2 regions of the Psychrobacillus sp. FSL K6-4615 genome follow, and region 2 is predicted to be linked to the other one. Evidence: riboswitches for the same ligand, from Rfam matches in the RefSeq annotation. Region 2 holds a riboswitch; the other holds the start of a gene.

Region 1 (16,909 bases), 160 kb from region 2:
ATCGAAAGGCGAGTAATTGCCCTATTCCGCAAGGCTCAAATTGGGATGGCATTAGAAATATATCTGAACCAGCATAAATTTGTCGAGCCAATGATTCGTCAAAAAACAGATTAGCTGACACCCTATCAGGATAAATGTCTTCAAAATATCTGAATGATTCTTCATACTGCTGATCTCCAGTGCCTAGTAAAACAAACTGAACATCCAAACCGATGATTTCATGAAAGACATGTAAAATCAAATCTATCCCTTTCTGGTCAACTAATCTAGTAACCATTGATATGATCGGAGTATTAGCTTGGATAGGTAGGCCGAGTGTTTCCTGTAAATGTTTTTTATTAGCTGCCTTTCCCTTAGAATCATCGAATGGAAGCAATAAACTTCCATCACTTTTAGGATTATAGCAGTCATTGTCAATTCCATTTATGATTCCTTGCAGATTAGCACCTCTTTTACGTAAAAACCCGTCCAGTTTTTCGCCATAGTAGGAAGTCTGTATTTCAGATGCATAGGTTGAACTTACAGTCGTTAGGCAATCAGCAAAAGCTAGTCCTCCCTTGAGATAACTAATTCTCCCATAAAACTCTAAGGCATCTATATGGTAATATTGGTCGTCAAGATCCAATAAATCAGACAGAACTGTTTTAGGATATACTCCTTGGTAGCGTAAATTGTGAATGGTAAACACAGTTTTTAATCCCTGATAGTATGGGTTATTGTTATAATTGGCTTTCAATTGGACAGGTATCAACCCTGTTTGCCAGTCATGGCAATGTATTATATTCGGGCGCTCTTCTAAAAAAGGTATAGCTTCTAGTACAGCCCGAGAGAAGAATGCAAACCGTTCACCATCATCTCTAAATCCATAGCTACCACGCCTTTTAAAATAGTATTCGTTATCCAGAAAATATACGGTTATTCCCTGATAGTGAATTTTCTCTATACCACAAAATTGACGTCTCCATCCAACAGGTACTTCAATACTTTTAATCCATTGCATTTGTTCTTTAAACTGTAATGGGAGATCATCGTATTTAGGCAATATTATGCTAACATTTACGCCCTGTTCTTTTAAAGAATGGGGTAAAGCGCCAATCACATCGCCTAACCCCCCTGTCTTTATAAATGGAGCGCACTCTGAGGCTGCAAATAACACATTCATGCAAGTGGACCTCCCGTTTAAACTACTTCTTCTTTTTTGATAACAACCGGCTTATTTATCGCTGTGATTTTCTGATTTTTAGTGATAATTACTTGTTTATCCGTAATTACGTTTTCTATACGTGCTCCCTCTTCAATATCCCCTTTTTGCATAATGATACTATTTTTCACCACCGCTCCCTTTTTAACCTTTACTCCACGAAAAATAATACTATTTTCCACAGTGCCTTCGATAATACATCCATTGGCGATTAATGAGTTAGATACCTTGGAGGAATTCGTAAATTCGGCAGGAGCTTCGTGTTTGATCTTGGTGAAAACTTCCCATGAATCATAGAAAAAGTGTCGAAGAATTTCTGGGTTAAGAAACTCCATATTACTAGCATGGTATGTTTCTAGGGAGTGAATAAATGGCATATAACCCGTGTATTGATACCCTTGCACTTTAAGATTTATCAAATTAGCTTTCACAATATCTTTTAAAAAATCATATTCATCGTATTCTATGCAATTCTTTATTAAATCTATTAAAAGTTGTTTCTTAATCACATATGTTTCTAAACATATATGGTCACCTTTCTTCGGTGCTGTAAAGAAGTTTATATCACGGACTGCACCGTCTGTGTCTAGTGAACACTGATGATAAATGGGCCTTTTAACTGCCCCCCCATCATAATCCTTAAACAGAACCGTAATATCTGCTTTATTGCTTTCATGTTTTTTTAACACATCATTAAAGTCAATTTTACAAATATGGTGACCAGGTGCAATAATTACAGTATCTGCAGTTGCTCGTTGAAAGAATTCTAAATGATCATAGAACTGTTGTAAGTCACCTTTAATCTTTTCATCTGGATGAATGGACGGAAGTATAAATAGACCTTGTGAGCGGTGATCCAAATCCCATTCCTTTCCGGAGCCAAGATGATCCATCAATGACCGATATTTATCTTTGGTGAAAATAGCAACTTTACTTATTGAGACGTTCATAAAGTTGGACATTGTAAAGTCAATCATTCGGTAGCGTCCGCCAAAAGGTAAGGAAGCTAAACAACGGTGATGGGTCAATTCTTTTAATATAGGTCTTTCATTTACAAGATTAATAACACCTAAGACATTCCTCATTAAAATACCTCCTATTATAAAGCTTGCAGCAAAGCACTTTCCGAAGATATTTGTTGATTTTCTCCTATTAATATAAGTCCTTTTTTCGTGTCAGAGATTATTGCCCCATCTTCTATAACTGTACCGCTACCGATTATTGCTTTTTCTATTATTACATTATTTCCAATTTTTACATTTGGCATAATGACCGAATTCTTTACATTTGAGCCACTTCCAACTTGAACATTATATGACAGAACAGAATGGTCGACATTCCCAAATACTAAACAGCCTTCATTCACCAATGATTCGGTTACATTCGCATCTTCTGATATATATTGTGGAGGGTGGTTAGCGTTTCCTGCGTAAATTTGCCAGTTTGGATCTCCTAACTTAAAATTTGATGGTTCTTCCAATAGATCCATATGTGCCTCCCACAAGCTTTCAATCGTCCCGACATCTTTCCAGTAGTCTTTAAAACGGTACGCTTGTAGTTTTGCTTTATTCTTCAGCATTTTTGGTATAATATCTTTTCCAAAGTCATTAGAGGAACTAATATCCTCTTCGTCTTCTGTTAAATATTGTTTAAGATGGTTCCAATTAAATATATATACACCCATGGAGGCTAGGTTACTTTTTGGATTTTGTGGTTTTTCATCGAATTGTATAATTTGATCAGTTTCGTTGGTATTCATAATACCAAAGCGATTTGCTTCTGCCCAAGGTACCTCTATGACCGCAATGGTCGCATGTGCATCATTTTCCATATGATCTTCAAGCATTTTGTTATAATCCATCTTATAAATATGATCCCCCGAAATTACAAGTACATATTCCGGATCATTATGATCGATAAAATGAAAGTTTTGGTACACAGCATTAGCCGTACCTTTATACCATTCACCGCCATCTTTCCCTTGATAAGGTGGAAGCATAGAAACCCCACCGTTATTACGGTCCAGATCCCATGGCCGTCCGTTTCCAATATATGAATTTAAAATATGCGGCCGATATTGAGTAAGTATGCCGACGGTATCGATACCCGAATGTGTACAGTTACTTAACGTAAAATCGATAATTCGGTATTTCCCTCCAAATGGTACTGCGGGTTTAGCTAAGTCACTCGTCAATTCCCCGAGCCTCGAACCTTGACCTCCTGCTAAAAGCATTGCAATCCATTTTTTAGATGCCATTTAGATGGTCTCCCCTTTTTCTAGTTTTTGTTTCTTTCATGAATATCGCCATTCCTAATGGTGGTACAGTTATTTCTAGGCTATAAGGTTGTTTGTTACGCGGAAATGGATTAGTGCTCCTAATGGTAGAATTCAACTGTCCCGAACCACCAAATGATGCAGCATCACTACTAAATGCTTCATAATAATTACCTTTAGTAGGAACTCCTATTTGATAATTGTGGTAAACCTCGGTTGAAAAATTACAAACTATAATGCAGTAATCACCCTTCCGTTTTCCTTTTCTCATAAACGTAATCACACTTTGTTCCCTATTGTCTGCATCGATCCACTGAAATCCAGCTTGCTCATGATCCAGCCGCCATAGGGAAGTGGTTTTTTGATAAAATTTATTTAACTCTTTATAGTAATTAAAAAAACTAGAGTGAGTGTCAAAATCTAACAGCATCCAATCCATCTCCTGCTGATATTTCCATTCGTCAAATTGACCAAATTCACTACCCATAAATAAAAGCTTTTTGCCGGGATGCGTAAACAAATAGCCAAATAAAAGGCGTAAGTTCGCAAATTTTTGCCAGTAATCACCGGGCATTTTATTTAGTAATGACTTTTTGCCGTGAACCATTTCATCATGCGAAAATGGAAGAACAAAGTTTTCCGAAAATGCATATAAAAAGGAAAAGGTTAATAAGTGATGATGCTTCGGTCGTTCATTCACATCCAGCTTCATATATTTGAGTACATCATTAGACCAGCCCATATTCCATTTGTAGTTAAACCCAAGACCCCCTAGACTTGTAGGACTTGTTACAAGTGGCCATTCCGTAGCTTCCTCCGCCATCATAAGTGCGCCAGGAAATCTCCGGAAAATGATTTCATTTAGCTTTTTTAGAAATTCAATTGCTTCGAGATTCTCTCCTCCACCATACTGATTCTTCAACTCTACAGGAAGAGGATTATCATGATTTAAATAAATCATGGATGAAACTGCATCAATTCGAAATCCATCTACATGATAGACTTCCATCCAAAATATGGCGTTTGAGATGAGAAAGCTGACGACTTCGGGTTTACTATAGTCAAAGCTATATGTTCCCCAGATAGGTCTCTCTGCTCGCATGGGATCTGCTGATTCGAACAGAGGCGTCCCATCAAATCTTCCAAGTCCATGGATATCCTTACAAAAATGCGCTGGCACCCAATCAAGAATCACACCAAGCCCTTGTTGATGGCATTGATCTATAAAATACATTAATTGCTCAGGCGTCCCATATCTGCTAGTCGCTGAATAATAACCAGTAATTTGGTAACCCCATGAACCATCGTAAGGATGCTCCATAACAGGCATTAACTCAATATGGGTAAATCTATTATCGATTGCATACTCAATTAGTTCGTCAGCAAATTCTTGATAACTATAAAACTCACCATCTTCTTTTTGTTTCCAGGAAGCCAAATGAACTTCATAAATAGCCATCGGTTTATGATACATATCTTTCTTTACTCGCTGAGTCATCCATTTCTGATCTGACCATTCAAATGCATTTAAATTGTAGATAATAGAAGCTGTTTCTGGTCGAAGCTGCGAATAAAAGGCATAAGGATCTGCTTTTAATACTTTTTGTCCGTCTGGACCTGTAACCTCATACTTATAAATATCTCCTTGTGCTAAGTCGGGAACAAATAGCACCCAGATTCCAGATTGATCCAAACGTTCCAATCGATGCTTTGTACCAATCCAATTGTTAAAATTACCTACAACCGATACCTTTTTAGCATTCGGTGCCCAAACTGCAAAACGAACTCCTTGCACTTCGTTCTCTTCAATTAGATGAGCTCCAAGCATCTTATAGCTTTCATACAATGTTCCTTCATGAAAAAGGTATACATCAAAATCACTTGGGAGTCGCCGGTGATCCAACTTCATAATCTCTACCATTTAAACACCTCTTTCAATCTATGATTCTTTTCATTCAAATACTCGTTCTCCCCTAAATTATTCGCCATTAATCTTTAAACACCTTTTAATATTTCGCTATTGCCAATAGTATATAAATTTCGACAAAATAAAAAATCCTCCATGCACTGAAGGACTTTTACTAATATATTTTGTTCTGTAAATATTAATAACGATAATACACTAAAGTGCATTGACCAGAGATTAGCTATTAGCTGTCCTCCCTTTTGGGGTAGAAGATGCATCAATCATACGATTTAAAAATAAGTAGGAAAGTGAGACAGACCAAGCAAGTGGAGTGTTACCATTTGGAACATTTTTACCACCAATATATAACTCAGGAACTTCCCAATTTTCTGGGATAATTCGCTCTGTTTTACTAATATATTCGAAAGCTTTGTCATACATACCTAGCTCCAAATAACATAGTCCGAGCCAAGGTAGTCCAAAGCACCATTCTGCTTCGCTGCCTTCGTTATAATACTGATCATTGTGATAACGAATACAGCCATGTGTGCGCTCAAGTTGTTCAGAAACCATTTCAACTATTTTAAGAGCAGTTTTCCTTTCAACTATACGATATGGATAGATAAGTGAAAGTAGGGATAAATCTGTTTCTTTCGTTTCACTTTCTCTAGGTAAGAGAAAACGCAACGTCTCTTCACCTTTTTGAATTAGTTCATCCTTTACGTTTACTAACATTTTCACAGAACGTAATCCAGCAACACATGCTCCTACACTGGAAGCATGTAGTTCCATATTTTCTTCCCACATACCATTATCCTTTGCCTGCCAGTATTGAAGACACTCTAAATAATCGACCAGCTTCTGAACGATAGCGATATCTTTCTCATCACGAATAACTTTATGGCCATGGCTCACCCCTACTCCCACACCCCATAAAAATGCTCCAATTGCATCATTTTGAGCGTGACCCCATTCTTGGTTCAATTCCTCTAAATCTGTAGAATAGCGTGAGTGTATATATTCAAAAAGGTAGACAGGTTTTTGTTCTCTATGGATGTCTATTTTCCATTCATAGGTTTTAAATAGATCAAATAACGCATAATATGCTTTTTCATACCGATCAGATTGACTTTGTAAAAAAGGCAAAACTGTGTATACAATATCACGTATCCAGACATAATTGTAGTCTTGCGAAACACTGGCAGTATAGGCTCCATTCGGTAAACGCATCCGATCTAAAACTTCCATAGCATTGTTGACTTTCATATACGAGACCTCCTTTAATAATATCTATACAGTGATTGTTAACCATTTTCTTTTATTCTAGACAATTTAAACAAAGACGAAAGCGCTTCCAATAATTATATATTATGCAAAATTTTTTAATTGGAAAAGCAACAGTACCTAGTCTTTAAAAATCTTTATTTTCTTAGTTACAAATTTCAGATTCTACTATGCGTTTAGTATCCAATGCTACCACTACCCAAGATATTAATTTGTAAATCAGCATTTGGGATTTAGTTAACGAATAATATTAACCAAACCTAATTCAACAAAAAAACATAACGAAGTCCCGGAGGAGGGATTCGTCATGTTTCGTTTGCTGTTAAATTTGGTCTACGGCTTCCTTGAATATTTCATATGAACGTTTTCTAGCTTCCTGGTCATAAATGTATGTAACTGCCATCAATTCATTTACATGGTATGTCTCTAAGAATGGTTTTAATTGCTCCGTTATTGTATTTCGACTGCCTTTAAAAGTATAAGTCGACATTGCACGTACTGCACTTTCCTCTAAATGATTCCACACACCATTCAAGCTTTCCACTGGCGGCTGTAATAAGCTCTTTTTACCAGACACCACATTTAAATAAAATCGATCACTAGTAGTAGAAAGCAGTTTCGCTTCTTCATCGGTTTCTGCTCCTATTACATTTACACAAACAATCACATAAGGTTCAGATAGATACTCTGAAGGAACAAACTGATTTCGGTAAATTTGTATTGCATGTTCCAACTGCTGAGGAGCAAAATGTGCAGCAAATGCATACGGTAGTCCTAAACGAGCAGCTAATTGTGCGCTTGAAGTACTTGAACCTAGAATATATATTGGTACATTGGCACCGACTCCCGGAAATGCGCGAATAGCTCCTTGGTTATCTAGCGATTTAAAGTAATTTTGCAATTCTACCACGTCCTGTGGAAAAGAAAAAGCAGTTTCCTGTGTAGTCCTGCGGAGCGCACGAGCTGTTTGCATGTCTGTACCAGGTGCACGACCAAGTCCTAAATCTAGTCTATTTGGATAGATATTTTCCAGTGTCCCAAACTGCTCTGCAACTACAAGAGGTGCATGATTTGGTAACATAATTCCACCTGATCCTACTTTAATCGTTTCGGTTTTTTCCAACACATGGCCGATTAGAATGGAAGTTGCTGAACTAACAACATTCGGTGAATTATGATGTTCTGTTAGCCAGTATCGACTGTAACCAATCTTTTCTACGTGTTGCGCTAGGCTAACCATATCCTCAAAAGCCTCTTTGTTTGTTTGGCCTTCCTTTACTGCCACTAAATCCAAAACTGATACAGGAACAGGTTGAAGTCTTTTATTCATATATTTACTTCCCTTCATTATATAACGTCTCCATTAGATAATAGAATCAAGTTACTATTACTTCAAGGTATCTGCTTGATAAGTCTTATAAACTATTTGTATAGAAGACATACAAAAACCCCATCTAAGATGAAGGATGGGGTTGGCTCTATACAATTATTTTTTGATATTTCACCGTGATTTATAGCTTCCATTTCCCTTAATGTTCCTTTGACAAATCGAGAAAATCTTTCACTCGTTGCATATATTCATCTGCGTCATAAGAGAAGTATAGCTGACTAGCTAGTCTAACAGGATCTCCGAAGAAGAAACGTTCGTATAACGTTTGCCGAGTACCAAAAGAACTCATCGTTAAGTCCCACGCTAAGCGGAAAAGTTGGACACGATCCTCACCCGTATTTTCACGAGATTGTAAGTAATGATTTAATTCATTTCCTACAGGTGATTGAAAAGTATTTCCTGTTGGAATAGACATTAATCCACTGGCACCTAATAGTTGAATAATTTCTGTAAAACGCGGATATACGCGAGGATATACATTCATAGCAATTTGTAATGTCGACCGATCTGGCTGCATCCATCCACCTTTGTCTATTTTGGCTTCTACTTCTGATTTAATCACTAGTGCTTTCATCGTTTCCAAAGCAATAATTATTTCGGAGACTTTTTCTTGCACATGTTGGTATTCCCCAATATTAATAGTTTCAATAATAGAGTGGACTATTCCTAATATGAATTCGGTTTTCACAATTTGCCTAGATACTACTTGATGAAGTGTAAAAGGCAAGAAAGAATTCGATCGCATAAAAATATTGGAGATAGGAACATTATCATAAAAAAATACACGTTCCCAAGGAACTAATACGTTATCAAATACAACAATACTATCCATTTCTTCAAACCTTGAACTTAATGGATAGTTAAAAGACGAATCACCTCCAACAAATGATTCTCTACATATGAACCTTAACCCTGTTGTATTACTAGGTATTGAAAATGCGAAACCATTTCCATCCTCTTCCTTCCCATTTGCAGAAATAACTAAAAGCTCATCCGTTATTCCACCTTGTGTCGCAAGAAGTCGTGCCCCTTTTATAATAATACCATGCTCGTTTTTATCTACAATTTTTGCAGCAATTGGCTCTTTCGAACGTTCTATATACAGTTGAGTCCGATTTACTTGTGGCTCTATAAATGTATGGGTCATAGAAATATCTTTTTCTCTTGCGTATTCATAAAATGATTGCAGGTTTTCTGGGAAACAGTTTTTTTGATCCTGCAACAGATGCACGGATGAAGCTAGAGCCATTAAAACAGTGTTCATATAATCTGGACTTCTCCCCATTAACCCGTTGTTACTTCTAGCCCATTGCTGAATCATTGTACGTCTTGTTACTAAATCTTCCTTCGTCTTTGGTTGTAAATATGAAATACCAACCCTATTTTTAGTTGTTGGAGATAGATACGTTAAAATATCCTTTAAGTCTTTATGATGCTGAAGTTCATATAATGCAGCCTGACTCTTAATAATTCCTTTAAATGCAGGGTGCTCCGAAATGTTACCTGTTACACGTTTCCCCTCTATCCAAATATCCGTTTTTAGCTCATCAATCCGTTCAATATACTGTCTCCCCGTTATAGCCGGCATACTCTCACCCCTACTGTATTAGGTTGTTCATAGCACTATATTATTCTACTGAAGCTGAGGTGTGACGGATCAGTTCTGAAAGATAAAAGGATAATATCAATTGGCCTGTCTCCACTTATAAAAAGGAAATCCTCATACTTCCTATTTAAATCTATTCTCTTCTTCTTTTACTGTGCAAATCATCCAAAAAAAATTATTGTTTAGTGGAATAAATTTCCTTATTTATGAATATACTTCACCTAGAAGAAGGAAGTGAGGTCTATTAAATACTTAATTCTTATATTTGTTATTTGTTTATATGGCTGTAGCGAGCAATATACAAATCCCCCGAGTCAAGACTCTGTTGAAAATCAATTGATACAAGTATCCAAAGAGGATTTCTCAACGGAGGACATACCAAAATATGAATATTATGCAAAACAAGGTTGGACTCTAACATTTCAAGATGAGTTTGATGATTTAGAAGTGTCGAGTAAGAAATGGAACAAACTAAATTCAGGTTATAAGGATCATGGTCGTAAGCATCATTATTTACCGGAACAAGTTTCTAGCTCCTCAGGCACTTTAAAATTACAAGTTGATAATAAACCATTTCAAAGTTATCCCTACCGTTCAGGTGCAGTAACTACTCAAGGACTCCACGAACAGCTTTATGGAAAATTTGAGATACGTGCAAAACTACCAGTGGGACAAGGGTTATTACCTGCGATTTGGCTACTACCAACAAACCATGCTGCCTTCCCTGAAATCGATATAGTGGAGATGTTGGGTCAACTTCCTAACGAAATTTGGCATGTCGGTCATTCAGGACCAGGTAAACGTGAATATCAAGTTACCAATATAAATGGAAGTCAATGGCATTTATATACGCTAGATTGGACTAAAGAGGAAATAATTTTTTCGATCGATGAAATTGAAAGATTCAAGATCAAGAATTTTGCCAATACAAGCATGTACTTATTAATGAACGTTACAGTCGGCGGTGTTTGGGTTGGGGACCCAGACAAAGAAACGAAATTCCCCTCATATATGGAAGTAGATTACGTCCGAATTTATTCAAAAAATAATTAATATTAGAAAGTTGGAACAAATTGAGTTATTGGTCTTTTTTATTTACAGCAATCTTCGTACTTTATCTCTTATTACAATTAAAATATATATATAGATCCTTAAAAGTTAAAAAAGCACCCTACATTTCAAATAAAGAGAAAAAAATTACTGTGTTAATCCCTGCATTTAATGAGGCGCTCGTTCTCTTACAATGTCTAGAAAGTTGGAAAAGGTTAAACTACGATAACAAAGAAGCTATATTTATAAATGATGGGTCAACCGATAATACGATGAATGTTTTACATGAGCTACTTGATCTATTAATAGTAGAAAAAGAAATAACCTTAGATAATTCATCCATAAATTTTTCTAGACTCTTTCAAAGTAAAAATTTCCCACAAATTTACGTAATCGATCAACTAAACGGTGGTAAGTCGGCTGCCCTTAATGCCGGTATCTCCATTGCAACTGGAGAAATTGTAATTACCCTTGATGCCGACTCCATATTAGAAAGTGATAGTCTTACTAGAATTAATGAATCATTCTCTGATCCAAAAGTGATTGCTGCTGGTGGTATGGTACAAGTGGGACAAGTAATAAATAGAAGAGGTAATAATTTTTACGGGAAAAATTGGATTATCAAGTATCAATTATCTGGTTATTTATCTTCTTTTTATGTACGGAAAGTAACACAAGCAAAGTTAAATGTATTAGGAGTGGTATCTGGGGCATTCGGAGCTTTTCGTCTATCTATCCTACAACAAATTGGTGGTTTTAAAGATACGCTAGGAGAGGATATGGAAATTACTTTTAGACTTCATAAATTTATTCATGAGCGGAAACTCGGTGAAAAGATGATATTTGTTCCTGAGGCAGTTTGCTATACAGAAGTTCCTGAAGATTTCAAATCTCTATTACATCAGCGAGTTCGTTGGCAAAAAGGTTTTCTAGATTGTATTAATCTATATAAAAAAGATTTTTTTACCAAACTAAGTAAAAGGTTCTCCTTTTTTTTATTATTCGAATCCATTGTACTTAGCATTTTAGGGATAATCACAATTTTTATATTACCAATTACCTTATATTTAGGGAATGTATCTCCATTTACCATTGTATTGCTTATTACTGCATGGTCTAGTGAATTCATTTTAAGATTAGTAGCGGTTCAACGCGCTGGACATTTTGGTTATACCTTTTCTTCTAAGCAGTGGTTAAAAATTATATTATTTACTATTTGGGAGTCTGTAACTTATCGCTTGCTGGATACCTTTTTCTTCTTTTATGGATCCATCCTTTATATTTTCGGTAATCGCCATAATTGGCATAAACTCCAAAGAAACGGATCTGTCATCTACTCCGAATTGGAACCTGTAAGATGACCTATCTTCATTAAACCCGAATGGCCCTATAGGGGTTCCCATTCGGGTTCTTTTTTTATTTAAAGCGTCCCACCAGATCCACCATCAATATTAACAGATGTTCCCGTTACATAAGACGCGGCATCTGACACTAAAAAAGTAATGACATTTGCTGCTTCTAAAGTTTCACCAATTCGCTGAAGTGGAATCGTTGGACCAACTACATTTTTAGAATATTCTTCCCAAGTAAGTTCTGGAGCTTCTTTTTTCCACTTCAATTCGATTTGGTTGCTTCTAATAAGGCCAATACATACTGTATTAACTCGGATATTATCTTTTCCCAAATCTTTGCTCATCGCTTTAGTCAATGCCATTCCAGCTGCTCGACTAACAGTTGTTGGCAGCGAACTAGCAGGAGGTGTTTTTCCTAATACTGCTGTTACGTTTACAATTGCTCCTCCGCCCACTTTTCTCATATAGGGTATTGCAGCTTTTGACGTATGTATAGCTCCAAATAATTTTAAATCTAAATCTGTTTGCCACAAATCTGTTTCCACTGATTCAAAAGGGTTTGCAGAAGAAGTACCAGCATTATTAACTAAAATATCAATACGTCCATAATGATCTACTGTTTTTTGAATAATTTCTTTGCATGCTTCTTCTTTGGTAATATCCGCAGGAACAATAAGTACTTGTACCCCTGTTTCACTATTAATAAATGCCGCAGCCTCTTTTAATTGTTCTTCTCCTCGAGCACAAAGAGTTACCTTAGCCCCTTCTTGCACTAATTGTAAAGCTGTTTGTAAACCTATCCCTTTACTTGAGCCCGTAACGATTGCTACTTTTCCTGCTAATCCTAATTCCATTATGTTACCCCCTCTAATTCAAATCATGTTCTTCTTTCATTATATTACAATTTTATATTTTGTCAGAATTATTGCTCTCCTCATTAGGAATCAAAATAACGATAGAATGATTTCTTTTGAATGACACATTCTAAAGGAAAGGAGAAGTGATGAATTATGCAAAAACTAGTTATCGAACTTACCATTATAGCTTCTATGCAGACATTAACAACATATATACCTAAAACCGCTCCTACTCATCAGGAAACCCCTGCCTATGCTAAATGGGGACAAGTTGCTGTAAAAGAAACTCAATCCAAATTTCCCCATGCAAGTATAATTGACTACCTTTATGAAGGAAGTGAACCGAAAGAAAATTCTACCATTGAAAAGTTCCGTCTAAGGTTAAAAGAGAGTGATAAAGAATTTGGAGTCTCTGTTAAAATTGAATATTTTACTGATACTAATGAATTGATCCATGTTCAAATCCATGAAGTTTCAGATTAATTGTTTATACTTTTCCTCTTGTTTCTAAGTCATTTCTAGATATTAAGTAAGTCAATTATCACGACATGACCTTTAACAGATTTGCCATCTCAATTGCAGAGACGGCTGCATCGTATCCTTTGTTTCCAACCTTTGTACCTGCCCGTTCAATAGCTTGTTCTATAGATTCTGTAGTGACGATACCAAAAATAACTGGTACTCCAGTTTGTAAACCTACTTGTGCAATTCCTTTTGCTGCTTCGTTGCAAACATAATCATAGTGTGTCGTTGAACCTCTGATTACTGTACCAAGACCAATGATTGCATCGTATTTTTGGGAATCCGCCATTTTTTTTGCAATAAATGGTACTTCAAACACACCAGGAACCCAAGCAACTTCAATACTTTCTTCAACGACACCATGACGTTTTAACCCATCTATTGCACCGTCAACTAGTTTTGCATTGATGAAATCATTAAAACGTCCGACAACAATACCTACTTTCAAATCTGTTCCGATTAAATTTGCTTCGATTGTTTTTACCATCTTATTCTCTCCTCAGCTAGCTTTAATATTTATTAAATACCTTGATAGTTCTTCGATTGTGACAATCTTTAATTGATATTGTTTGGCAAGTTCCAGTAAATCTGGTAAGCGTGCCATTGAACCATCATCGTTCATTATTTCGCAAATTACACCTGATTTAGCTGATGCACAAAGCATGGCAAGGTCAACTGCAGCTTCCGTATGACCTCGTCTTTCCAGTACACCACCTGGCTTTGCGATTAGCGGAAAGACATGTCCTGGTCGTTTAAACTGTTGTGCCTTTGCTTGTGGCTTAATGACTTGTAACATCGTCTCTGATCGATCAAACGCACTTATGCCCGTTGAAGTGTTTTCATGATCAATCGACACAGTAAATGCAGTTTGATGAGAATCTGTATTATTAGAAACCATCGGATGTAATTGCAATACCTCTGCGATTTCTTCATGAATAGGCATACAAATCAATCCTCGACCATACTTAGCCATGAAATTGATGTTTTCTGGTGTTGCAAATTCTGCTAAGCAAAGGAAATCACCTTCATTTTCACGGTTTTCATCATCTACTAAAATAATAAGCTTTCCTTGTGTTAAATCTGTAATTGCTTCTTCTATCGTATTTAGCATGCTAATTTCTCCTTAAAAACCGTTCTGCTGTAAAAAGTCCTGGGTGATAGTCGATTCACTTTTCTTTGTACTAAATTGATGCACATACTTCCCTAGCATGTCACCTTCGATATTAACGAGTTCACCCGCTTTTTTCATGCCTAGAACTGTTTCCTTATTTGTGTGGGGAATTAATGAAACTGTTACCGTCGACTTATTTATAGCAAAAATAGTTAAACTTGTTCCATCAATCGTTATAGACCCCTTTGGAATACAAAAGTGACTTGCCTCTTCTGGTACTATAATATCGATATACACTGCATTTGCTGCATGGCGCTTTTTCAATATGGTACCCACACCATCCACATGTCCTGTAACGAAATGTCCACCGAATCGACCGTTTGCCGCTAATGCTCTTTCTAAATTGACAACTGAACTGCTATTTAATAATTTTGTTGTAGTTGCATAAAACGTCTCTGGCATAACGTCCACTGTAAATTCAAATCTTGAAAATGCGATTACTGTTAAACAGATACCATTCACTGCAATACTATCACCTAATTTGATGTCCTCTAAAATTCGTTTTGCTCGGATAATAAGTTGCATACTGCTAGCAGATGTTTGTACGTTCTTAATGGTGCCAAGCTCTTCAACAATTCCTGTAAACATCGTATCCTCCTTATTAGTAAGTACTTTTAGATGGAATCTAAAGCCTACTTCAAACAAAAACCTCCGTACACATAAGTGTCGGAGGGAAATTAGGTAGATTCAAATAAGCCTTTTGTGTTTTTCTCTCAAAAAGCATTGAACTACTCCTTCTCCCATCCAGACTATAACTGTCGGCTTTGGATTTTCACCAAATCATGCGTTTTACGGCTCACAGGCTTTGAGATTTCTCTCTTACTGTCGATTGGGAATTTCACCCGACCCCGAAGGATAGTTATTCAATTTTAAAAAGTAGAAGCGCCTATGCTCGCGGGATCATGTCCCAACAAACTGACTTACCCAGATTTGTTGGCACCGACAAACGCTATAGCTAGACATTAAAAAACGCACCCAAATTTATGGATGCGAGAGAAGTCATACTTTAATAAGCCTTTTGTTCCTTTTTTAGCATAACTAAAAAACCTCCAAATAGGCAACTTTCTCCTTCTCCCATCCAGACTTTAACTGTCGGCTTTGGATTCTCACCAAATCATGCGTTTTACGGCTCACAGGCTTTGAGATTTCTCTCTTACTGTCGATTGGGAATTTCACCCGACCCCGAAGGAATGTTATAAAATTGTTCTTAGCATAACAATTTCATATCTTAATTGCAAGGAGTTGAGTACTTTTACATTATACAAAAGGATTTTGAAAAACATAAAAAGCTAAGAACCTCTTATGTTGAGGGTCTTAGCTAACTTTTCTCTAAAAAATAATTAGATCATGATGATGACAATCTTTTATTTTTCATACTGTTTAATACTTTTTGCTGTATGTACAAATACTGATCTAATTCTTCCACAGTCAACTCTTCAAATAACTCCACAAATATTTCTTCGCCAATCTTTTGTGCTTCCATTAAAGCAGATCGCCCTTTTTCTGTAATCTGAAGATGGATCGTCCGGCGATCTTCTTCACTATACAGTCGTTCCGCTAATTCAAACTTCACTAGCTTGCTAGAAATATTTGTGATTGCTCCTTTTGTATACCCTAAGGTCTCTGCTAAACCACTTTGCATTACCGGACCATTTGCACGTAATTGAGCTAGTACCAAAATTGCAGATATTCCTACTGGAAATTCAAATTTAGAAGAGAATTTAACTATATTTTCGTTTGAGATTATTTCAGTTGCATGAATCAATTTAAATAAATTTGTTTTCTCCATACTAATTCCTTCTATTAACGCAACATGATGGATCCACCATCAACCATCATCGTTTGACCTGTAATATATCTTGAATCCTCACTAGCTAAAAATACTGCTACACGTCCAATATCCTCTTCTACTTCACCGAAACGACCCATCGGTATTTTACTTAGTACTGCTTTATAATATTCAGGTTGAGCTTTTGCCCATGCTTGTACTCCCTCTGAGTTAGCAACTGGACTGATAATATTCACATTAATACCAAAACGACCCCATTCGTTTGCAGCGACACGTGATATCCCACGAATTGCTTCTTTAGCAGCAGCATATGCTCCTTGAGTTTCATGACCAGCCAATCCTGCCCCTGAAGCAAAGTTAATAATATTTCCTTTTGTTTCTTTTAAGTAAGGCAGTGCAGCCTGCATTAAATAGAATGTTGGATAGAATCCAGTCCCAAATGATAGATCAAGATCCGCTTGTGTAATATTCTCAATCATTAATTGTTTTGATGCATGTGCATTATT
Region 2 (16,909 bases):
GTTTTTTCTTAGTGTCTTGTCCTAATAGTCCATCTATCGGCAGACCGTATTTTTCCTGGAAATTCCTCAATGCCCAGTAGGTACTATAACCAAACTTGCCATCTATCTCACTCTTATAAAATCCGATATACTGTAATCTTGCCTGGAGTTCAATAACGTCGTCTCCATAGGCACCTCGTTCTAATGTCTGAGCAGAAAAAGCCTGGGTAGTTGGTTGCTCACTGATAAACGAATAACTGAATGTACAAAATAGTAAACTAATCAGGATGTACTTTAGTTGTTTCAAACGACATCTCTCCTTTTTTCTTAGCATGGAGTAAGATGCGCCAAATTATACAAAAAAAGTCTAGCATTTGCTAGACTTTTTCTTCTACATAATATTCATGATTTGCATATCTTTTTCTACGAGATAGAACATGAGCTTTTTTAACTTTGGATAAACTAAACAACCACAAAAACAACATGAATGGTACCATCAATAAAAGCTCTAGTCCTGTAATACTTAATATACTATTATAAATAGTATGTAAGAACAGCGGTGCTATTAATGCAAACAATATTTCATAACGAGATTTAGTTAAAGTAGTAAATTTCGCTCTACCGATATAATATCCCATTAAAACACCAAATAGCGCATGACTGGAAACAGGTAGAATTGCACGTAAGATAGCTTCATCCATACCAAAGTTCAATAAATATAGTATATTTTCCACAGTCGCAAAACCTAGTGCTACGCTAGCACCATATAATATGCCATCATAGGGATCATCGAATTCCACATGTTTGTAGATAGCGACAATTAGAACTAGCCATTTAAAAAACTCTTCTAGTGCACTCGTTACAATAGCTTGATGGATAAATAGAGAAGAAAAGATCTGTTCCTCTTGAAGAACATGTTGAATAAATAAAATTGGAAACGTTAATATGGCGCCATATATAAATGTATGTAACAATAATCTGGAGGGTTCTGCAGAAATTTCTTTTCGCAAGTAAAAATAGCTTAACAGTGCTAAAGCAGGGGCTATTGCAACGGAAAGTAGTATAAACATAAACTTACTCCTTCCATTTCATTATTACTATTATACCTTAAATACGCAAATTTTGGGAGGTACTTACTCACTATGAAAACTATTTTATTAATTCACACAGGTGGTACGATATCCATGCAAGTACATGCAGAAACAGGAGCTGTTGTACCAGCAGATCAAAATCCACTTTTAATCGAGGCAGAAAAACTTAGATCATTAGCTAATATTGTGGAAATAGATGCTTTTAATCTCCCTTCTCCTCATATAACGCCTATCGAGATGATGGAGCTAAAACAGCTTATTGACCAATACATTTTATCGGACAATATTGATGGGGTTGTTATTACACATGGTACAGATACATTAGAAGAGACTGCCTACTTTTTGGATCTCACAGTAGATACGGACATTCCCATTGTCCTTACAGGTGCCATGCGTTCATCCAATGAGATAGGAGCTGACGGGCTATATAACTTGTTATCAGCGATACAAGTGGCTTCTTCGGATGATGCAAAAATGAAAGGTGTACTAGTGGTATTAAACGATGAAATACATACTGCAGAAAATGTGACGAAGACTCACGCTAGCAATGTTAGTACTTTTCAGAGTCCGCAATATGGTCCAATAGGATTTATATCTAAATCAATAGTACATTTTCACCATTCTCCCAATCATCGTCTTGTTTTTCCAATTGAGCATATCGATAAAAAAGTTGCATTGTTTAAAGTGTATGCAGGAATGGAGCCAGACTTGCTACAAGCATCGATTGATCTTGGATATGATGGAATAGTATTGGAAGGTTTAGGGCAAGGAAATGTACCCCCTCGCCTTGTCTCTGTGATAGAAGAAACATTAAATAAAGGGATTCCGATTGTATTAGTTTCCAGATGCTTTAATGGAATTGCGCAAGATGTGTATGGTTATAAAGGTGGTGGAAAAGGTCTTAAAGATGCAGGTGTAATTTTTGCGCAAGGATTAAATGGACAAAAAGCTCGCCTTGCTTTACTAATTGCACTGAACCATCCTGATCCGCTAAAAGCGATTGAGTATATTTTTTGAGTTGTGTTTTAGGAAGATAAAAAAAGAGTAGCTGACGTAACTGAGTTTACGTCATGCTACCTTTTTTATGATGGTTAATAGTGTTTATAGGGATTTGGAGAGAGACGTCTTTTACTTACGTTCAAATTGCTGAATACTCGCTCTTAATGTACTGATACTTGCGGATGATTGTGATTGACTTCCTCTATATTCATCATAAGATGATTTTTGGGTTAGTCAGTTTGCTTATTATTTTTTCTTTTTATTTCGTTTGCAATCTGATCCCCATGGAATCGTCCATTTTCAATGAAAATTTCATTTGCGTTATTCCCTGCAGCAATAACACCTGCTATGAAAATTCCTTCTACATTTGTTTCCATTGTTTCTGCATCAAAGGATGGTCTACCTGTAGCTTCGTCAATATCCACACCCATTTCCCTTATAAATGCATGATCAGGATGATACCCAGTCATTGCAAATACAAAGTCATTCGGTATTTGAAACTCTCCTGTTTGACTACTCTTTAGCGTTACCTCAGATGAGCCTATTTCTATTACTTCTGTATTAAAGTGCATTTGTACTTCCTTATTTCTTACAAGACCATCAAACTCCGGAAGTACCCAAGGTTTTATACTTGGTGAATACTCATTTCCTCTATATGCTACTGTAACATTGGCTCCTGCTTTGTTTAGTTCTAAAGCTGCATCTATCGCGGAATTTTTCCCACCTATTACTAATATATCTAATCCAAAGTAGGGATGCCCCTCTTTGAAATAATGTCGAACTTTTGCTAATTCCTCACCTGGTATGTTCATATAATTTGGATGATCATAATAGCCAGTTGCTATTACTACATACGTTGCCAAATAAGTTTCTTTAGATGTATATACTAAAAAATTATTTTCTTGTTTCTCTACTTTTAGAACTTGTTCGTATTTATGAACATCAATGTTTTTAAGTTTTGCTACTTCTCGGTAGTAAACTAAAGCTTGATTTCGTTTTGGTTTTCTCTCTTCTACTATGAATGGAACATCACCTATTGATAATTTCTCACTTGTGCTAAAAAAGGTCTGATGTGTAGGATAATTATAAATAGCCTCTACAACATTTCCCTTTTCAATTACGATGGTTTTTAGTCCAATATTTTGTGTAGAAATAGCAGCTGATAATCCACAAGGACCTCCACCTACTATTAATACATCTACTTGTTGATACACCCAAAAAACTTCCTTTCTTTTATTCACTTATTGTCTTCCACTAATGGTAATGAGATGGCATTCAGATTTCGCTCCAAGTCGAAGTGGAACTGCCGTTGTGCCATAACCATTGCTAATGAGTTCAGCACTATTTTCTTTTTCTCTATAGCTTCCTTTTTCATAAATTCCAAATGGTCCAAAGCGTATTTGGCCGCCATGAAGATGACCAGCTAAAAGAAGATGTGGCTTACTTATTTTTTTAGCATTATTGAAATAAGCTGGAGCATGGGTTACAAAAACGATGACATCGGATTCTTTAACATCCTTGAAAGCCTCATACATTTTTACATTCCCTTCGAAACCATCGTTAATCCCAACAATGCGTAAGGAAAATTTATCTTTTTCAAACCTAACAGACCGATTTTCCAATATATAAACAGCATGTGCTTCTAAGATGTCACTTAAGTTCTGCGCACCAACTTCTCTATCATTATTCCCAAATACGTAACAAGTATTTCCAAGCTTAGCAAGCTGCTTAATATTTTCATTTGTTCTTTTTAAAGGAACGCCTCTCTCCGTCAAATCTCCACCTATTACAACTATATCTACTTTACCGATGAGGCTTTGAATTAGCTTATCACTTATTTTTCTTCTGTGAATATCTGATATGAAAAAGACACGAAATTGAATATCTTTTGTCCACTCATTGATATACAAAGAATGGGTATGAACGTTAGTTTGAAAAGCTAAAAATAGCATATATAAGAAAAGCAAAACTACGATAGACAACAAAACACTAATAATCCAAACAACCAATTCTATACCCCCAAACAACATGGAAAAGGACAGGGAAATTCCCCTGCCCTGCACTTGTGCAATTGATCATTCTACTCTTCTTTATCAATGTGTAGTACACGGAAACCTGACTTTTCTAAATCAGCTAAAATTCGATCCATTTTTGAATCATTTTCAATCTTTAATACAATGCGTCTGAATAATTTATCGGTCTCATCAAAAGTTACGATTGAAATAACAGAGGCATGGTATTTATGAAGGACATCTGTCATTTTTTGAATACGTCCTTCTGATTCCACCGAGGTAAATGTAATACGCGTTCCTTTACTATTCATACCAAATGCACTTTTAAACTGTTCTACTGCATCATAGCGTGTAACTAACCCAAGGAACTTCCCTTCCTCAACAACAGCAAGGACTGGGAAATCATGAAGCTTAATCATTGCGTTTTCGAAAACATCCTCGTAACCAACAAAAACATCTTCGTTTGTCATAATATCCGTAACTTTCGTTTGCTCCATGAAAGCTTCTTTATCCAATTTACTATAAAAATGAGCTTTATATAAAAGATATTTGTTGAACATACCAACATATTTCCCATTATCTAAAATAGGTAAAGCATCCATTTCTTTTTCTTCAAGTAGACGAAGAGCCGACGAGACTATTGTACCTACTTGAACTGTTACACATTTTTCTTTTGGGATCATAACACTTTTTACAAACATTTTAGCACCTCTTCCAACTTAGGATATACTTTATATATTCAACATTTAAAAGAAATATCCTTCTTTCTCTATGTTTAAGGTAGGACTAACTTTTGACCAACTGAAATTTCATTTGAAGACAGGCCGTTAGCAGACTTTATCTTTTCGACAGCACTTCCATCCTTATAATAATTGACCGCTATCCGATATAGTGTTTCATTTTCCTTTACGATATGCGTTCTAGAACTAGCAACTTCGGTAGGTTCCGTTTTCTCCACCGCCGCTGGTTCTTTCTTAGGCTCTTCCACAACTACCTTTTTTGGCTCCTCTTTGTCTACTTCTGCAGGCTTTTCAGCTTGCTGCTCCGTTTTTTCAGGAGTAACAGGTTCTGTTGGAGTCACTTCTTCTTTTGTTTCGTCTTCTTTTGTTCCGTTATTAATTGATTGTGTTTCAACATGTATCGCATCATTTTTCACTACTTCCGCCTTGTTTGGATCGGCTTGATAGAAAAATTGAACATAAATAAATATACTAACTGGTATTAATATGAAAACACAAAATACGGTAGGAATTAATAGGTTCTTAGATTTCTTCTTGGGTTTCTTATTTAAACTTCTACTTCTTCTCATGTTATTAGAATCGTCATCTTGTCCTATGGATTGTCGATGTTCGTCGATTTTTTTTTGGTAATCATCTTGGTTCATTTTACTCAAACTCCATTTCTGCCATCATTTCTACTTCTATTATGACGAATATTGTAGAAAAAGTAAACTTATCAAATGTATTATGTAGGAAGGAGGATATTTAACCTTTTTTTCCAATTTAATTCTTCTTGACTATTCTTTTCCTCTGTTCGTTTTTGTAAAATATTCGCAGCTTCCATCTTACATTTGGAACAACAATAGTACGGTTTCTCTATCAATCTTTGGTCAAAATAATGAAGTAGTTGTTGTCTTATACATATATCATTTCGTATCATGGTATAAAATTTTTGTATATCCTGCCACTTTTTTTGTTTTATATCCTTAAATAATTCAATTGTTTCATGTTCGTTTAAACGTTCTTTCCAGTAAGTAAGAATTCGGGTCGTTGTTTCTGCTTGTTCGACTCCAGAATAAGAAGATTGGTAAGCAATTTGAATGTCTTGTTCCTCAGGGAAGTCTTGCATCGTAACGTAAAAAGTTTGCTCCACATCCGTTGGAGTATACAAAAGAGAAGCGATTGCTTGTTTTCCATCTCTCGCAGCCCTTCCAACCTCTTGCATGTACCCCGCAATCGAAGTTGGAATATGATCATGAATAATTTGTCTTATATTATCTTTGTGTATACCCATTCCAAATGCATTTGTCGCACAGATCCACTCTAGTTGCCCTTGCTGAAATTGTTGTTGGATTAATATTCTATCACTTTGTTCCATTTTAGCATGATAAAATCCAACTGAAATTCCTTGTTCTCGCAGTGCTGCTGCATATGTCTCTGTCTTTTTACGAGACTGTGTATAAATTATTCCTGGTCCCTCTGTGGAGGTGACTCTGCCTAGTATCCACTTCATTTTTTGTTGTTGGTTATCTACCTCTATCATTTCATAGGCTATAGCCGGTCGATCAAGTGAATGAATATATTCAAATGGTGCATTCATTTGTAGAGTTTTTTTAATATCATCCACCACTTCGGCTGTCGCAGTAGCTGTTAAGGCTAGAACGTTCACCGAACCAATTGATTGGAGCCAAGTGGAAATCCTTAAATAATCTGGTCTAAAATCAAATCCCCATTGTGAGATACAATGTGCTTCATCCGCCACTACATAAGCAATAGAAAGTTTTCGAAGTGCTAGGTTAAATTGTTCATTTTGCAACATCTCGGGAGAAGTAAATATGAATTTATAGTCAGCTAATCGACGAATAGCCATCTCCTTCTCCTGCAAAGATAAAAAGGAATTAATAGCAATGACTCTTTTTTCTCCAAGTATTTTCAATTGTTCCACTTGATCTTGCATAAGGGACAAAAGAGGTGACACAATAACCACAGTACCTTCCATCAGATAAGCAGGTAGTTGGTAGAGAAGTGATTTCCCCATTCCTGTAGGAAGTATTGCGATAACATCTTTTTTTTCTATTATTTGTTCAATTATTTCTTGTTGACCAGCACGAAAAGTAGCATGGCCAAATCTGTTCTGAAGAATTTCATTTAATTTATCCATGAATTTGTTCTCCCTTTGTTAGTGCTAAACGTACTTGAAAATAAGTTAGTTCGGGTATTCTATTTTTTATCACAGTAAGCTTTTTCGTATGCAACTCTTTGGATAAATGAAGAATCTTTTCAACTTGCTCACTCGATATAAATGCCGAAACAGAGAAATTTTTATCGGATGAAACTATTTCAATTACATGATCTTCTATTGTGTTAATCTTTAACTTTCTTATTCTAGCTATTTCCTCCATTGTATACCCTTTTTCAAAAAGGCTATTCGTTTTAAAAGCAGAATCTGTGAGAGGAGTGTCTAGATGAATACCTTTTGCTAAAGAAAACAACAAAGGACTAGTATTTATATCAATATTGTCCAATATATTATGTAAGCACTCTAAGAAATTTATCTTTGCGTTCATATCAGTTAAATCATAGTAACGAGACAATTGTTCCCAAGTCAAACCAGTTTTGTTATATCCACTAAGTCGATAAACAAATAATGTCCTGTGTAAATCATTTAACAAAGGACTTTCAAGCAATCGGAATATCTCTTGCTTTATATCATTACTCAAGTTAAATTCACGAAAGTTATGTTGGATGAGGAAGTCTTTGACGAAATTCTGAATAGCCATATCCTTTTGGTTTGGCACAAATTTTTTCTCTTTTGCTTGGAACTGGGACAAAGTTTGGATCACTAAGTCTAATCTTTTCCAAAATAATTGTTCCCTGCCTCTGTATTCCCAGCCATTGAATAGAAACTCTTTACCTTCCCCTACTGTAGCTATTCCTTTTTCTGTAATATAGACGAGTGATTCCTCTACCTGAATTAGTTCACGGTTATGCAACTCATTAATTCCAATATCATAGTCTTCCTTCGATAATTGTGGAAGAATAGAGAAAAAAGCATGAAGTTGAAAATATGTCACATCTTGAATAGTTTGTCCTGATTTTTTACCTTTTAATAAATAATAAGGAGCATTCTCAGAACGTTGTCCGGATAACTTATGTATAATAAATAGTAATATTTGATGAAAATGCATAGGAATACCTCTCTTTTCTGAAGTATTTTGGTTGAAATATAGGGAAAACATCTTTAGAATGAATACGATAGCATATTCGTGTTAGTAGTTATAAAGGAGAGAATATAATAATGGCAAAATATACAATTGTAGATAAAGATACATGTATAGCGTGCGGAGCATGTGGAGCCGCTGCCCCAGATATTTATGACTATGATGATGAAGGTATTGCCTTCGTTATTTTAGATAATAACATGGGTACAACAGAAGTTCCAGAAGAACTAATGGAAGATATGGAAGACGCTTTTGAAGGCTGTCCTACTGATTCTATTAAAGTCGCAGATGAATCATTCGAAGGCGACGCACTGAAATACGAATAGTATATGGAATGGTGGTTGTGACTTTGTCATAATCACCATTTTTCATTCTAATAATATCAGACAAATAGACGCTAGGTCGGTCAATATCCGTTTCAATTGTTTTCGCATGGCTTTGGACAGACTTATTACTATCGTTTGACTGTCTCACCCTTCTACAACATTTAGAAACAGGTAAGGGCGTTTTTAGATAACTAGAGATAAGATACTTTCTTATTCTTAGAGGTGATGGATGACAGTCTAAGTACGCGACATCCTGTCGCAACGACTGCCTGACCCGCATCGTGCGAGCCCGAAGATGCAATTTCGTTCACTCGTTTGCTTCTTTGTTTTTTGGCAACACTTACTATTACTCTTTATTTCCACTAATGTACGTGAAATCTACCTTCTTCATCTATCAATGGAGAAAAATAACATTTAATTCAAAAGTGAATACAAATAACTTTTCCATTTCTAAGATTTTACCACTCTTGTGACTTAAGCGATAAGCTATGTTAAATGTTCTTGTTGGGTACTACTCGTTTATTTGATTGTAGCGCAAGGCGGCGACTCCAGCGGGTAGTGATATGAACCCCAAAAGTTGTACTCTTATTATGCCGCTTTTTCATAGTTTAAGCGATACTCAATGGGGCTCATCCCATTGAGTTTTTGTTTGATGCGTAGCGTATTGTAATATTCAATATAGGTTTCTATTTCTTGCGTCGCTTCTTCTAAAGAGCGAAATGAATTTCGATAGATACATTCATTTTTTAAAATACCAAAAAAACCTTCCATTAAGGCATTATCTAAACAGTTTCCTTTGCGTGACATACTTTGTGACATGTTATAAGGTTTTATCAACTGTTGAAAACGCGGGATTTGATACAGCCAGCCTTGATCCGAATGGATCAATACTTGATCTTGAAGAGATAAATTTGCCCGTTTGATCGCATTTCCAAAAGAATCTTGTATTAGGCCAAAGTTCGGGTTTTGTGTAATAGAATAACCGACAATCTCCCGGTTAAACACATCTAAAAAGGCGGATAAATAAAGTTTATTGCCGGCTACTTTAAATTCTGTTACATCTGTTAGCCATACTTGATTTGGTTTTTCTGTCTCGAAATGACGATTGATTTTATTATTCGCAATCTGACCAACCTCGCCACGGTACGAACGATATTTCTTTGCCTTTTGAACACCATGTAAACCAAGGTCATTCATTAAACGGCGTACCGTTTTATGATTAATAAAAAATCCTTCTTTGCGTAAGGCTAAAACAATTCGACGATACCCGTACAACTCTTTGTGTTGGTAGAATATACGTTCAATCGCTTCTTTTATCGTTGCGTATTTATCTGCCTTCTCTAAGTTCTTCTTATGATAATAGTAAGTTGCTTTTTTTACTTCAGAAACATGTAATAAAATTTGTAGAGGAAATTCATGCCTTAATTCATCAATCACTCTTACTTTCTCTTTGGTTGGGACTTCTTTTTTTCTTGAACTAAGGCATCTAACTTTTTTAAATAAGCATTCTCTGCTCTTAAGTATTCAAGTTCTTCTTGTAATTTTCCGATGTCTGTCATACCTTGTTTCGGCTGCTTTTTCTTCATATCACGACGCTCCCTTTTCAAATAATAGAGCGTCCATTCCTCTTCTGACATGTATTGATGCATCCACTTCCAGATGGTTGCACGACTGGGAATGTTAAAACGACCAGCTACTTTTGAATAAGGTTCAGCTGTCTCTATCATATGTTGTATTACGTGTATTTTAAAAGATTCCTCATAACCTTTACAAGCAGGAGCCATTAATCCTTCCATTCCATGAAATCGATAGATTTCTATCCAACTACTAATAACCATCTTATCGACACCCAGGTCGCGAGCGATTTTTCTTAATGGCATTCCTTTCTCAAAAAAGGCATCAATTACTTCTGCTTTTTTTATGTTCATAACGTGCACCCCCAAGTTAGTTTTAAGTCCAACATTTTGGGTGCACATCATAGCTTGAGCTGAAGACCCCGCGGAAGCGCAGCGAACGAGGAGGCTGAAGCCAAGCCCGCGGAAAGCGTCCGCCTGAAGCGAAAATCAGTATTATCATTCTTTCTTTTCAGCTCCATGAACCAAGTATATTTTCTTTTTAAAAAAAGTTGTTCCTCCTAGTGGAGAAACAACTTTTTGTTAATTTGTATTAGGTTTCATATATGAACTAGTTACTTTATCAAGCAATGGCTTCATTCGTTTGAATAAAACAATCATCACGATCGTTACTAATATACCTTTAATAAGATTAAATGGTAATATACCAAAAATGATCGTATTAAACAAAGCAGTGCCTGTTTCCATAGGGAAATTTAAGAAATAAGCGTACATTGGTAAAAATACATAATAATTTAGTACACTCATCCCAATAGCCATAGAGACTGTACCTGCTCCGAGTCCTGCCATAATGCCTTTGGACGAAGTAACTTTGCGATAAATCAAATACACAGGTGCGATAAACAAGATACTAGTTACAAAGTTAGCCATATGACCAACAGGTACACCAGTTGGACTTCCTGCAAATAACCAATCTAGTACATTTTTTAAAAATGCGACTAAAATTCCTGCAACTGGTCCCATTGTGATTGCAGCGATTAATGCTGGTATATCACTAAAGTCCACCTTTAAATAAGCCGGTAAAACCGGTAATGGAAATGCAAGTAGCATTAAAACAAAAGAAATACTACTCAGCATTGCGACTGCAATAAGCATTCGCGTTTTGCCTTTTAACATAAATCCTCTCTCCTTTTGCGATTCACTCCACAAGAAGAAAGGTTCAGAACGTTTGCATACTTAAAAAATCCCTCGAACTTATAGAAGTTCAAGGGAGAAACAAGGTACACTTTAATAAGCGTATCCGTATAAGCATACGAAAAACGACTGCACCTTCACCTTCTCCCATCCAGACTATACTGTCGGCTTTGGAATTTAACCAAATCAACCTGTTAAGGTTCGCGGGCTGAAGAAATAAATTTCTAATACCGCCGGTCGGGAATTGCACCCTGCCCCGAAGATGAATCAATATTTTGTTGTCCTCCAAGAATATATCTTGAATTAATAACATTTTATCAAATTAAAACAATATATGCAACAGACCTGTTTGCAACTGAGAATACTAGGCAAATTTATGTTATGGGCGATAATAAAAATTTAAGGGCTGTCTCGGATCGCTTATGGGCTGGGCTATCCTCAAGTTTTCTACTAGCAGGATCGTTAATTATAGGTATAGGCCATCACATATATCTTAAAACAAAAATGCCAAGCTTAAGTTAATAAGCATTGGCATTTTTTATTATTGAATTGTTTGCATAGTAAAACCATTTGGCCCCACTGGAACTGGAAGTGGACTAGAAAAATCTATTTCATTCCATTTTTCTTGTACGATATTCTCTAATCGGATAGTTTGATTGAAGCTTGCAGCTGTAAGCGAGAAAGCTTCTATCAAACGAGATGCATCACTTTCATTTAGTGATTCCAAATCTAAAGGCTCATCAAAATGTACAACAAGTCCCTTATCTTCCTTAACTGAATAAGTTACATCATTCGGAATAACAGAAGTATAAATTTCATTTTCAGGATTTTTCATCCCCTGCAATGCTTCTAATAGTGTATTGAAAGTTTTATTGAAGTTTGGTGTTAAATAGGTCACCTGATTAAAAGCCTTATATGCAAAATAATTTACCTTCTGCTCTGTGCCAGTTAACACCAAAGGTTCATCTATAGTCCCTACTTGATCCCATTCGATTGGGGATCCATCTTCATTTACTCTTAAGAACGAATCAAAATCGGTAAAGACCTCATTGATTGAAGAGATGTATGGTACAGCTGTTCCAGGTGCAGAATCGTAACCATGATCTGCTGGTAAGTAATGTTTTAATATTTTACCTTCTGCTCTAAAGTAGCCTTTGTAAGGATGATATTCTTGGAAACCAAGAGAAGTTTCGTCAATCTCCAGAGCATACTGATTATATAATTCTAAGCTACTAGGTTCCATATTTGGAAAATCCGCTTCTATTTTCTCTTGAGGAATGACAATCGTGATTGGTACAGTGAGCGCATTTTCTAATAGAGTAAAATGAAATACCGTTCCATCACCTAAATCCTGCTCATAAACAGAAGTAAAAGTCCGATCAAATGGAGCTATTTCTACATTAGAAGCTAACTTTTCAGACATAGTTGTCATACCAACAGATTCTTCTTCTTTAGCATCCATAGAGGATTCCTCTGGTACTTCTAGAGTTCTCATTTGATCGTCTGCTGTGGTCGATTCTTCGACAGTATCAGCTGTGGAACTCTCATTGTTATTTATATAGGAAGAGACGAGTACGGTTAATAATAATACAGATGCTACAGAAATGATAAATGGTAGCCATTTGTTCATAGACACCTGTATTCGTTTACGTTGCTCAAATTTCTCTTGCGTTTCTATTTTTGACTTAAGCTGCTGGTAAACTTCTTCTTTTGAGCGCTTATCTGTAAACTTGGGCATCTTTTTTAATAGTTCATCTAATTCACGGTCTTCTGCTTTTTTCTCACTCATGATGAACATCTGCCTCCTTTTGCTTATCAGATAATCGCTCACGAAGTGCTTTTATTGCACGATGTTGCGTTGTCTTCACTTTCCCTTCGGACCAATTTAAGATTTCCGATGTTTCTGCAATCGAAAGCTCCTGGAAATACCGCATTATAATAACCATTTTCTGATCTCCCGTACAATCATCCAACGCAACTAATAATGTTCTCATCTCATCATTGAGCTGCACTAAATCTTCCGGTAGCATATCTGAAGATGCAAGTTGCATCGTTTCCCAGTCAAATGAGTCAAATAATCTCTTTTTCCGGACAGCTTGTTTTCTAAAATGGTCAATTGCTATGTTTTTGGCTATTGAGAATAACCATGTTTTTTCTGAACTTTTCCCCTCGAAGCTACTATAAGCTCTGAGTACTCGTACATATACTTCTTGGACCAAGTCTTCCGCAGTTTGTCTATTTTTCACCAAATATATGAGAAACTGAAAAACATCTTGATGATAGGTATCATACAAGCGGTGGAAAACGGAGTCATTCATATGCTCCCCCCGTTCTATCAATTAGTCGTTTCAAGTAAGTATTTGTTACACAGCTTCTATTGGCAATTTAATGATAAAGGATGTTCCTATCCCTATTTCGCTTTCCGCTGATAACACACCATCATGTCGTTCTACTATGTTTTTAGCAATAGCCAATCCTAAGCCTGTGCCACTTTTTCCCCTTGTTCTGGCTTTATCTGCTTTATAAAAACGTTCAAATACATATGGAAGATCTTCTTTCGGAATCCCATACCCTGTGTCGATAACCTTTATAACGAACTGTGCGTCTGTCCTACTCAATTGCACGGTAACAGAACCATTTTCTGGAGTATGTCTAAGTGCATTATCGATTAAATTGGTTAGTACTTGCTCCATACGATCCTCATCTAGATGCATGGATAAGTTTTCTGTCAGGTTATGTTCAAAGTACAAGCCAATATCTTTTTCTTTAGCAGCCTGGTCAAATTTTTGCGTAATTCTTTCAATTGTCGGAATGACTAGAACGTTCTCTTTATATATACTAAGATATCCTGACTCTAAGCGTGCTAAATCTAACAATTCGGTTACTAATCTTCCCATTCGCTTAGATTCATCATATATAATACGCATCATTTCATTTTTGTCTTCTTCCGTGGTCACTACATTATCGATTATTGCTTCTGAATACCCATGAAGCATCGAAATAGGAGTTCTTAACTCATGTGAAACGTTCGCGATAAAATCTGATCTCATTTTATCTAAACGATGTTGTTCCGTCATATCACGAAGCACGATTACTGCTCCTCGAACGACATTTCCACTAGAATATAAAAGGCTTATAGATGCTGCAAAATAGGATCCTTTAATCTCTAATTCTTCGTCAAACTCTTCTTTTACTTCAAACACATATTCCAATAAGTGCTGGAGCTCAGCAGGAAGTTTAGAATCTTCTGTTGCTTCCAAACTTTTATACCACTTATCCAATAGAAGATCTGCCTGAGGGTTTTTAACTTGAACTTCAAATTTTGTATCAAAAGTAATAACAGCATCCGTCATAGACGTTAATATACTTGCTAATTGTTCCTTTTCTTGGTTAATCACTTCTACATGATGCTTCAATTGTTTACCCATCTGGTTAAAGGCGATTCCTAGTTCACCTATTTCATCTTTTTGAAGATACGGAACTTTTGTTTCAAAATTACCTTGTGCCAACTGGATTGCTGCTTCTCTCATAGATCTTAGTGGTAATGTAATTCGTGAAGTTAAAAAGAATGTGAACATCGTAGTTAAAAGTAAGGCGATAAATCCAGATAAGAAAACAATTTTCGTAGTACTATTTGTCGTTTTACTGACAACCTCTAAACTTTGATAGATAAAAACAGCACCATGGATATTTTTATTGGATTCTAAAGGTGCGGCTAAAATAATATAATCTTCCATCCGATCCTCACTATTTATAGCGGGCATTAGCATTTTTTTGACGATTGGTTCATTAGATGTATATATTTTAGATAAGTCCTTATCATCCAATATCTTTTCCTGTACTACCTCTTTGTTGAGGCCCTCATGGATAGACAAAAAAATGGACTCAGAATTACGTACAATTAGAGTATTCGTTTCTGTACCTAATATATCTCGGATTATTTCAAACGAATCTTCTACATTTTCATGTTGCTCAACTATTTTCCCTATGGTCACTGCTTCTTTGCGAAGGGTGTCCTCTGCTTGTTCTGTATGGAAATCTCCTAAAAATTCAAGTAATAAAACGGTTACAATAAATAACACAAATAAGACGAGAAGCAATATGGTTCCCCATAGCTTCCCGACAACACTATTCCAAAGTCTATTCATTTATAACCTCAAATTTATACCCAACACCCCATACAGTTACAATCATTTTAGCAGACTTTTCGGAAACTCTGTTTAACTTTTCACGCAACCGTTTTACGTGAGTGTCAACTGTTCTTAAATCACCGAAGAAATCATAATGCCAAACTTCTTTTAATAATTGCTCGCGATCAAATACTTTGTCTGGTGCTTTTGCTAAGAAGTAAAGTAATTCATATTCCTTAGGAGTTAAACCTACCTCTACACCATCTGCAGTTACTCTATGAGCATCATGATCTATTGTAAGGTGTGGAAAAACTACTATTTCTTTAGAAATAGACGATCCCTGTGAAGGTGCAAATGCAGTAGAACGTTTTAACAAAGCTTTTACTCGTAACACTACTTCTCTAGGGCTAAACGGTTTCACTATATAATCGTCTGCTCCTAGTTCAAAACCTTCTACGCGATTAGCTTCTTCCCCTTTAGCTGTCAATAATATAATAGGAGTTTCTTTATGAACACGTAGTTCTGTCATCACTTCTATACCATCTTTTTCAGGCATCATTATATCTAAAAGGATACAATTATAATCATATTCTAAGGCTAACTTTAATGCGACTTCCCCATTTTCAGCTTCTTCTACTTCGTAACCTTCTCGCTCTAAATACATTTTCAAAAGACGACGAATACGTTCTTCATCCTCAACTACTAGAAGTTTAATTGTTTCAGACATAGTTTTATCAAACCTTTCTATCAACATCTACTTTACATTGTACAATTACTGTATCCAAAATGAAAGAAAAGCCCTTCCCCCCTTGTTATATAAAGAGTAAAGAGCTTTCCACAAGTACACACATTCTGTTTCGTTTCAGTCTAGTTAGCATTTATAAAAGCTTACACTTTTTTAAGCGTAGGAATGTAATCCTGCTAAAATTAGATTTACTGCAATCAAGTTAAACATAATTATGATGAATCCGATTAAAGCGATCCAGGCAGACTTCTTACCTTCCCAACCTTTTGATAAGCGAAGATGTAAGAACACTGCATAAAATAAGAAAGTGATAAGTGCCCATACTTCTTTTGGATCCCAGCCCCAGAAACGCGACCACGCTTCATGTGCCCATATCATAGCAAATATTAAGGCCCCAAGTGTAAACACAGGGAATCCAATTAATACGGAACGATACCCAATTTCATCCATCAATTGAGAATTAGACTTTTTCGTAAGTGGTTGTAATACAGTTGCAAGACGCTTACGTAATATTAAACGAAGTAATAAATAGATTACAGAACCGATTAGAATCGACCATACCACAGTAGTTAATTTTTTAGCATTTACTAGTGGTGGCATTTCAATAAGTGGATCTAATGCACCTTCTGTAATCGCTACTGACTCATTCATACCAAAAAGCGCTGGCATTGTATACTCAATATTATGCTCTGTTTCATCTTTACTTATATACGAGTACTCTGCACTGTAATCCGCAAGTGAAAATGACAGCGTGGAAACAACAAATCCTACAACAAGTACTAAAACATACATAACTGCCTCAATCCAAAAGCGTTCTTTGGATTTTTTTGTCAGGTCAATATTTTTCAACAAGTATATAAATCCTGCTACTGCACTTATTGCTAAAATTGCCTCACCCATTGCGGCAGTAATTACATGA

The links. Region 2 has a riboswitch for FMN ahead of MKX53_RS07290 (ECF transporter S component). Riboswitches for the same ligand answer to the same signal wherever they lie in the genome.
Region 1: linked by a shared signal. The riboswitch ahead of ribE (riboflavin synthase) and the one ahead of MKX53_RS07290 (ECF transporter S component) in region 2 are both predicted to bind FMN.

Annotation. Positions count from the first base shown of each region.
Region 1 covers NZ_JBBOYQ010000001.1:1,352,881-1,369,789, reverse strand. Annotated here, with positions in the region: gene glgA (glycogen synthase GlgA) at 1-1,162, opposite strand, end outside; gene glgD (glucose-1-phosphate adenylyltransferase subunit GlgD) at 1,180-2,286, opposite strand; gene MKX53_RS06440 (glucose-1-phosphate adenylyltransferase) at 2,301-3,458, opposite strand; gene glgB (1,4-alpha-glucan branching protein GlgB) at 3,448-5,397, opposite strand; gene MKX53_RS06430 (glycoside hydrolase family 15 protein) at 5,620-6,648, opposite strand; gene MKX53_RS06425 (LLM class flavin-dependent oxidoreductase) at 6,989-7,996, opposite strand; gene hpaB (4-hydroxyphenylacetate 3-monooxygenase, oxygenase component) at 8,196-9,644, opposite strand; gene MKX53_RS06415 (glycoside hydrolase family 16 protein) at 9,897-10,715, shown strand; gene MKX53_RS06410 (glycosyltransferase family 2 protein) at 10,736-12,073, shown strand; gene MKX53_RS06405 (SDR family NAD(P)-dependent oxidoreductase) at 12,133-12,918, opposite strand; gene MKX53_RS06400 (DUF3889 domain-containing protein) at 13,075-13,404, shown strand; gene ribH (6,7-dimethyl-8-ribityllumazine synthase) at 13,463-13,930, opposite strand; partial or broken gene ribB (3,4-dihydroxy-2-butanone-4-phosphate synthase) at 13,967-14,554, opposite strand; gene ribE (riboflavin synthase) at 14,567-15,202, opposite strand; FMN riboswitch at 15,343-15,474, opposite strand; FMN riboswitch at 15,677-15,808, opposite strand; gene MKX53_RS06380 (MarR family winged helix-turn-helix transcriptional regulator) at 15,960-16,403, opposite strand; gene MKX53_RS06375 (SDR family NAD(P)-dependent oxidoreductase) at 16,418-16,909, opposite strand, start outside.
Region 2 covers NZ_JBBOYQ010000001.1:1,513,235-1,530,143, reverse strand. Annotated here, with positions in the region: gene sleB (spore cortex-lytic enzyme) at 1-313, opposite strand, end outside; gene prsW (glutamic-type intramembrane protease PrsW) at 357-1,049, opposite strand; gene MKX53_RS07340 (asparaginase) at 1,122-2,087, shown strand; gene MKX53_RS07335 (YpdA family putative bacillithiol disulfide reductase) at 2,300-3,310, opposite strand; gene MKX53_RS07330 (metallophosphoesterase) at 3,311-4,078, opposite strand; gene MKX53_RS07325 (CBS domain-containing protein) at 4,150-4,782, opposite strand; gene MKX53_RS07320 (LysM peptidoglycan-binding domain-containing protein) at 4,857-5,465, opposite strand; gene MKX53_RS07315 (RecQ family ATP-dependent DNA helicase) at 5,546-6,961, opposite strand; gene MKX53_RS07310 (helix-turn-helix domain-containing protein) at 6,954-7,988, opposite strand; gene MKX53_RS07305 (ferredoxin) at 8,099-8,347, shown strand; gene MKX53_RS07300 (IS3 family transposase) at 8,936-9,871, opposite strand; gene MKX53_RS07295 (hypothetical protein) at 9,787-10,275, opposite strand; gene MKX53_RS07290 (ECF transporter S component) at 10,504-11,097, opposite strand; FMN riboswitch at 11,251-11,383, opposite strand; gene MKX53_RS07285 (hypothetical protein) at 11,657-12,904, opposite strand; gene sigX (RNA polymerase sigma factor SigX) at 12,897-13,433, opposite strand; gene MKX53_RS07275 (ATP-binding protein) at 13,479-15,263, opposite strand; gene MKX53_RS07270 (response regulator transcription factor) at 15,256-15,972, opposite strand; gene ccsB (c-type cytochrome biogenesis protein CcsB) at 16,144-16,909, opposite strand, start outside.